2 regions of the Bacillus sp. NPDC094064 genome follow, and region 1 is predicted to be linked to the other one. Evidence: riboswitches for the same ligand, from Rfam matches in the RefSeq annotation. Region 1 holds a riboswitch; the other holds the start of a gene.
What was found. A riboswitch is a leader RNA that binds a small molecule or an ion and turns the genes downstream of it on or off. The one in region 1 is predicted to bind preQ1.
Positions count from the first base shown of each region.

Region 2: linked by a shared signal. The riboswitch ahead of queC (7-cyano-7-deazaguanine synthase QueC) and the one ahead of ACQKNI_RS06685 (QueT transporter family protein) in region 1 are both predicted to bind preQ1.

Region 1 is NZ_JBNNUI010000002.1:404,288-407,708, reverse strand. It holds gene cspB (cold shock-like protein CspB) at 1-73, shown strand, start outside; gene ACQKNI_RS06700 (DUF2564 family protein) at 194-442, shown strand; gene ACQKNI_RS06695 (zinc-finger domain-containing protein) at 477-653, opposite strand; gene ACQKNI_RS06690 (ribonuclease H family protein) at 666-1,325, opposite strand; gene ACQKNI_RS06685 (QueT transporter family protein) at 1,451-1,936, opposite strand; PreQ1 riboswitch class I at 1,943-1,987, opposite strand; gene ACQKNI_RS06680 (aldose 1-epimerase family protein) at 2,120-2,992, shown strand; gene ACQKNI_RS06675 (reverse transcriptase-like protein) at 3,062-3,421, shown strand, end outside.
Region 2 is NZ_JBNNUI010000002.1:179,001-182,421, forward strand. It holds gene ACQKNI_RS05455 (ATP-binding protein) at 1-969, opposite strand, end outside; PreQ1 riboswitch class I at 1,176-1,219, shown strand; gene queC (7-cyano-7-deazaguanine synthase QueC) at 1,313-1,975, shown strand; gene queD (6-carboxytetrahydropterin synthase QueD) at 1,975-2,466, shown strand; gene queE (7-carboxy-7-deazaguanine synthase QueE) at 2,459-3,175, shown strand; gene queF (preQ(1) synthase) at 3,194-3,421, shown strand, end outside.

The DNA of each region.
Region 1 (3,421 bases):
AGGTCAAGAAGTATCTTTCGACATCACTGAAGGAAACCGTGGACCTCAAGCTGCTAACGTAGTAAAACTTTAATTCAACATATGATAGGAGATTACCTTACTTGGTAATCTCCTTTGTTTATTCCTTTGTATATTTCCGTTTTACAGAGCAAAAACTATGTGAAATGCGCACTATACAAAGGAGGAATTATTAATGGGATCAGAAGTAAATGATTTTGAAGAAGTGAAATTCCGTGTAGAAACAGCACAAAAAATGGTAGGGTCAGCGACAATTTCAATGGATCCAGATACATTAGAGCATGCCACTACTGCTGTAGAAGCAGCTCGCTCTCAGCTTGAAATTATGAAATCCGTGGCGACAGATTTAGATGAGCCATTTCTAATGAATGAGGAAAAGAAATTAAGCAAGTGCGAGCATCAATTAAACGAAGCAAAGCACTAAAAAAACATCCAGAGAATTTTCTCTGGATGTTTTTTTATGACAACTGTTCTCCATACTTTTTCAATGTTTCTCCAACTGTACATTGCCTAATACAAAATGAATGGGCGTAATATTTACTATTTGTCTTTCGATTATGTTCTCGCAAAAAACATCCTTCACAATATGTTTCTAATAAGTCATTTACCTCCGTAATGAGTTGCTTTTTATCCACCTTTGCACCTCTCTATTCGGTTATTTCTTTATGACTATCAATGACCGTCCCTTCTAATGCTTGCGTCGCTAATTGATGTGCTTCTTTATTTTGTTTTCTAGATATTGGCTCACATACAAGTTTTAATTTCATTTGCTTCGCCTTTTGTTCAATTTGGTCTAAATAATGATTTAAATGCTCATCATAGCAAGGCCATTCTCCGGACAATTGCTGCAGCACCACTTGAGAATCTCCGCGAAGTGTAACTGCTTCATACTTAATCCCTAATTCCTCGAGTATATTCATACCGTATAACAATGATGCATATTCCGCTTCATTATTATCATATATACCTTCCATATATGCATTGCGGCGAATTCGGTAGTTTGTATTTCCTTTTTTATAGTACACACATATACCGACTCCAGCTTCTTTCGTCTGCAAATCATACCCACCATCAAAATAAACATATATTTCTTGAAGCTCTTCCTCCACTTGTTTACTCAGCTTTTTCATTTCCTTTAATGACCATTCTGCATCCATTTCATCGTAAAATGAAAGTTCTTTCACTCTTCCTGTTTTCTCGAAGTCCTCCGCAAATTGAAGTGCTTCCTCTATGTTCATATAATCTGTTGTTAATTCCGTTTGCAAACCACGCTTCGTTTTATACAGCCATTGAATTTTATATTTCATACTAGATTCCCCTTATGTAAGACTTCTTATATATTTTATTATATTTTATCAAGAGTCACTGCAATATATTCACTATAATCACATACAAAAAGAGCTATCCCCTATAGGAACAGCCCTTTCATCTATTACATAAATCTTTCAAATTGTACTCGCTTATTAATCCAGTACATTACAGGCATACCAATTGCCATTACTACGAATTCACCCGCTGCACATGTTAACCAAGTCAACATAAATGGTAAATCAAATGCAAGATGAAGTTCGATTGCAATCATAAACATTGTAATCGTAAAGATCACTGTATTAAAAATCATACGAGCCCAAACACCTTTAATAAATCGCATCGAAATAATCGTTGCAACTAATGCAAGAATAGATTGCCCTACTCCAAATACTAAATCGTAAGCGATCATTGGTGAGAAAAAGAGATTCGTTAAAAATACACCTAATACAATCCCGTAAATTGCTTTCTTATTAAATACAATGAGATGATTAAACATCTCTGAAATACGAAACTGTACATTCGTAAAGCCAAATGGCTGAATAAGCATAGAAACAGCAATATATAATGCCGCTAAAATACCGTTACCGACTAATGTTCTTATATTCATGACAAAATCTCCTTAGTTTTTTTACGTGGGATGGTTTCGAACCACGTTATTCGTTTTTTAAGCAACAAGATTACATTGTACGAGGTGGCCCACCTTTCGTCAATAGATTCCTATCATAAACTACCTTTTTTCTTTTAGACAACGTATAATGAAACATATGAAATATTTAGGAGGTTTCACTTCATGACTGCAACAATTCAAAACGAAAAAGTGATCGTTTCCATCTCTGAAAAAGGTGCAGAATTACAAAGCGTTCGCTTAAAAGAAGACAACACAGAATATTTATGGCAAGGTGATTCTACTTATTGGGGGCGCCGCGCACCAATTTTATTCCCAATTGTCGGCCGATTAGTAGATAATACATACTATGTAGATGGAAAACCTTATTCTTTAACACAACACGGCTTTGCTCGTGATCTTACATTCTCTGTAAAAGAGCAAAGTGAAACAAAAATCACTTATATCGTTACGAGTAATGAAGAGACACTACAAAAGTATCCATACGAATTTGAATTACTTGTTTCTTATGAGTTAGAAGAACAAAATATACATGTTACATATGAAGTAAATAATCCTTCTTCAAAAGAGATGTTCTTCTCAATTGGAGCACACCCTGGATTCAATTTCCCATTAGTAGATGGCGAATCATTTACAGATTATCATCTATCTTTTAATGGTTCAGAACGCTTAGAAACAAGTGTACTAGAAGGACCTTATCTTTCAAATAACAAGCAATTAATCGCTGAAAACACGAATGAATTGCCACTTACATACGATTTATTCAAAAATGATGCACTTATTTTTGAAAATATGAATACGAATGAAATTTCGATCCGTTCTCATAAACATAATAAATTTGTAAAAGTAGAATTTGACGGATTCCCATTTGTCGGCGTATGGACACCAGGAAATAATGCACCTTTCTTATGCATTGAACCTTGGTATGGAATTGCTGATGAAGTGAAGCCAGCAAAAGATTTCAAAGAAAAAAAAGGAATTCAGTCTTTACAAGCGAATGAAACATTTACATGTCGTTATAGCATTACAATTGGATAAGTACTCTATCCCCTACTTTAAGAGCACTTTTAGGTAGGGGATAATCTCATAATTTGGAGGTTTCTCATTTTGATTGAAGTATATATTGATGGTGCAACAAAAGGAAATCCTGGCCCTTCTGGTGCTGGAGTGTTCATTAAAGGCGTACAACCGCCTGTACAATTATCATTACCACTTGGGACAATGTCCAATCATGAAGCAGAATACCATGCTTTACTTGCAGCATTAAAGTATTGCACGGAGCATAATTATAGCATTGTATCTTTTCGTACAGATTCTCAGCTGGTTGAGCGAGCTGTTGAAAAGGAATACGCAAAAAATAAAATGTTTGCACCACTTTTAGATGAAGCATTGCAGTACATAAAAAGTTTCGATCTCTTTTTTATTAAATGGATTCCAAGCAGTCAAAATAAAGTAGCTGATGAATTA
Region 2 (3,421 bases), 230 kb from region 1:
TGTAAGAATAAGGTCACCGCCGTTAGGCATTGCCTCAATACAGTTTTTAAAAATATTTAATAAGCATTGGTTCAGTTTTTGCTTTTCACCAGCTATAAAAAAAGATGTACTTTGTTTTATATAGTGTATACGAACATTTGTTAAATTGGCGAGAGGTGTAATTAAAGATAGCGCATGAAGTAATTCTTCCTCTACTTGTAATTGTTGTTCTTTTTCAATACTTGGTTTTGCAAAAGTTAAGTAATCCGTAAGAACATGATTTGCTTGTTCGATCCCATTAATGGCTATGTCGATATATAATTTTCGTTCCTTTTCAGAACATGTATCTGACTGTAAAAGTTGCAAAAATCCTTTCGTTGAAGTTAAAGGATTACGAATTTCATGAGAGATAGAAGCTGCCATTTCACCGATTAAATGAAATTTTTCAGCATTCATAAGTTCATTTTGAAGTCGAACTTGCGTTTGTAATATGTGTAGCAAATATAAAATAAGGATTGTGCCAATCATTGTACATATTTCGTATACGATAATATGCGGTATATAATCAGCCTTATTTGTAACCTCTGCAAGGAAAAATGGTATCCAGCCAAATCCGAATATGAGACTGTAAAAGACAGCAAGTGCTATTTTTATACGGTTAGAACTTCGGTTAAACAGTTTGTATGTTAATAGTAGAACAATAAACAAGAGAACCGAAGCGATAAGGGATGGGAAAACACCAACTCCTCCTAATAAAAAGCGGTATATGTTTAATACAGTTAAGATGGAAGCACCAGCAATAGGCCCCCCTGTTAATGTGCCGACAATTAATACGATATGACGCATATCAAATTGAAATCCATAATTTGTTTTTGCACCAAATGTGATACATAGTATGGTAGCGAGGCAACACAATACAATAAATATAGCTGAATTTAATTTAGGAGATCGTTTGCCTTTTTGATTCCAAAATAAGTGATAGATAAGCATCGTAACGAGAATGGATAATATATTTAAAAAGAGGTAAATAATAAAGAGTTTCAGTAGGATGCCCCCTCCCTTCTAATATTAGATTAATCATACTATAAAATGAAAAAAATGAAATAAAAATAGCGGAAAAATCAGAAATTTTTTATGGTAGTATACAATATGTTACAATAAGCTTTGTCAATGAAAGAAGAAATTCCGTGCACTGCACGGGAGAGGTTCGTGAACTCCCTCTATAAAAAACTATGGAAACAACAATATCTCTAGGTATTGTTTTGTTTTTTTATTGCGACAGTTCAAGAACGTTCTTTCTTCTTATTCGTAGTAGAGAAGGAGAATGAGTGAAATGAAAAAAGAAAAAGCGGTTGTTGTTTTTAGTGGTGGACAAGATAGTACAACATGTTTATTTTGGGCGATAGAGCAGTTTGCAGAAGTAGAAGCTGTAACGTTTAATTACAATCAGCGTCATAAGTTAGAAATTGATTGTGCAGCGGAAATTGCGAAAGAGCTAGGAATTAAACATACAGTACTAGATATGAGTCTATTAAATCAACTTGCTCCAAATGCATTAACGAGAACGGATATGGAGATTACACATGAAGAAGGTGAATTACCATCAACATTTGTGGATGGACGAAATTTACTATTCTTATCATTCGCTGCTGTATTAGCGAAACAAGTTGGAGCGCGTCATATTGTAACAGGCGTATGTGAAACTGATTTTAGTGGGTATCCAGATTGTCGTGACGTATTTGTGAAATCATTAAACGTTACATTAAATTTATCTATGGATTATCCGTTTGTCATTCATACACCACTTATGTGGATTGATAAAGCGGAGACATGGAAATTATCTGATGAACTTGGTGCATTTGAGTTTGTTAGAGAAAAAACATTAACATGTTATAACGGAATCATTGGTGATGGTTGCGGTGAATGTCCAGCATGTCAACTTCGTAAAGCAGGATTAGATACGTACTTACAAGAACGCGAAGGAGCGAGCAATTAATGGATAATTTCTTTGGATTTCGCATCGTAGAAAATTTGCAAAAAATGGACAAGGATATTCAGCGTAAACAACTTAAATATCATAATAAAAGAGTAATGGTCAGCAAGGAATTTACATTTGATGCAGCACACCATTTACACTGTTATGAAGGAAAATGTAAAAACTTACATGGTCACACATATAAAGTTGTATTTGGGATTAGTGGATATGTAAATGAAATAGGCCTTGCGATTGACTTTGGAGATATAAAAGAGATTTGGAAAAATGAAATAGAAATTTATTTAGATCATCGTTATTTAAACGAAACGTTACCTGCAATGAATACGACTGCTGAAAATATGGTCGTTTGGATTTATGAAAAGATGGCAGAAGCATTAACAAAAGATAATCGTGCGAACGAATATAAAGGAGCTCGTGTTGAATTTGTTCGTCTATTTGAGACGCCGACTAGTTATGCGGAAGTAAGACGGGAGTGGATGCTCGATGAGTAAAATCCCTGTCTTAGAAATATTTGGTCCAACTATTCAAGGTGAAGGAATGGTTGTAGGACAAAAGACAATGTTTATCCGTACAGCTGGCTGTGATTATAGCTGCGCTTGGTGTGATTCTGCTTTTACGTGGGATGGATCTGCTAAAGATCAAATTAAACAGATGACAGCGGAAGATATTTGGAATGAGCTTATTGCAATTGGAGGAGAAAATTTTTCTCATGTTACGATTTCAGGCGGAAATCCGGTATTGCTGAAAAATATTAAGTTTCTTCTTTCTATACTAAAAGAGAATGGAATGCGAACGGCAATCGAAACGCAAGGGAGTAAATGGCAAGACTGGTTACTTCAAATTGATGAGGTAACGATTTCTCCCAAACCACCAAGTTCGACGATGCAAACAGATTTTCAGAAGTTAGATGCTGTTATTCAGAAACTGGCAGGAAAAGATATTAGCTTAAAAGTAGTCGTATTTGATGATTATGACTTTGAGTATGCAGTTAAGATGCACGAACGTTATCCAGACGTACCATTCTTCTTGCAAGTAGGGAACGATGATACGAAAACAGTGGATGATGCAATGCTTATTAAAAAATTATTAGATAAGTATGAGTGGTTGATTGAGAAAGCTGTAAATTGTAAAGCAATGAATGATGCAAAAGTATTGCCGCAGCTTCATGCGTTAGTATGGGGAAATAAACGCGGCGTATAACGAGAAGGGATGTTTAACATGGCAGGAAGATTAGATGAAGATTTAAAAGATGTAACATTACTAGGAAATCAAAATACAAAATATTTATTTGAATATAGCCCAGAAATTTTAGAGGTATTTGATAATAATCATCCAAATCGTGATTATTTTGTAAAATTCAACTGTCCTGAATTTACAAGCTTATGTCCGAAAACAGGACAACCAGACTTTGCAACAATTTATATTAGCTACATTCCAGAGCAAAGA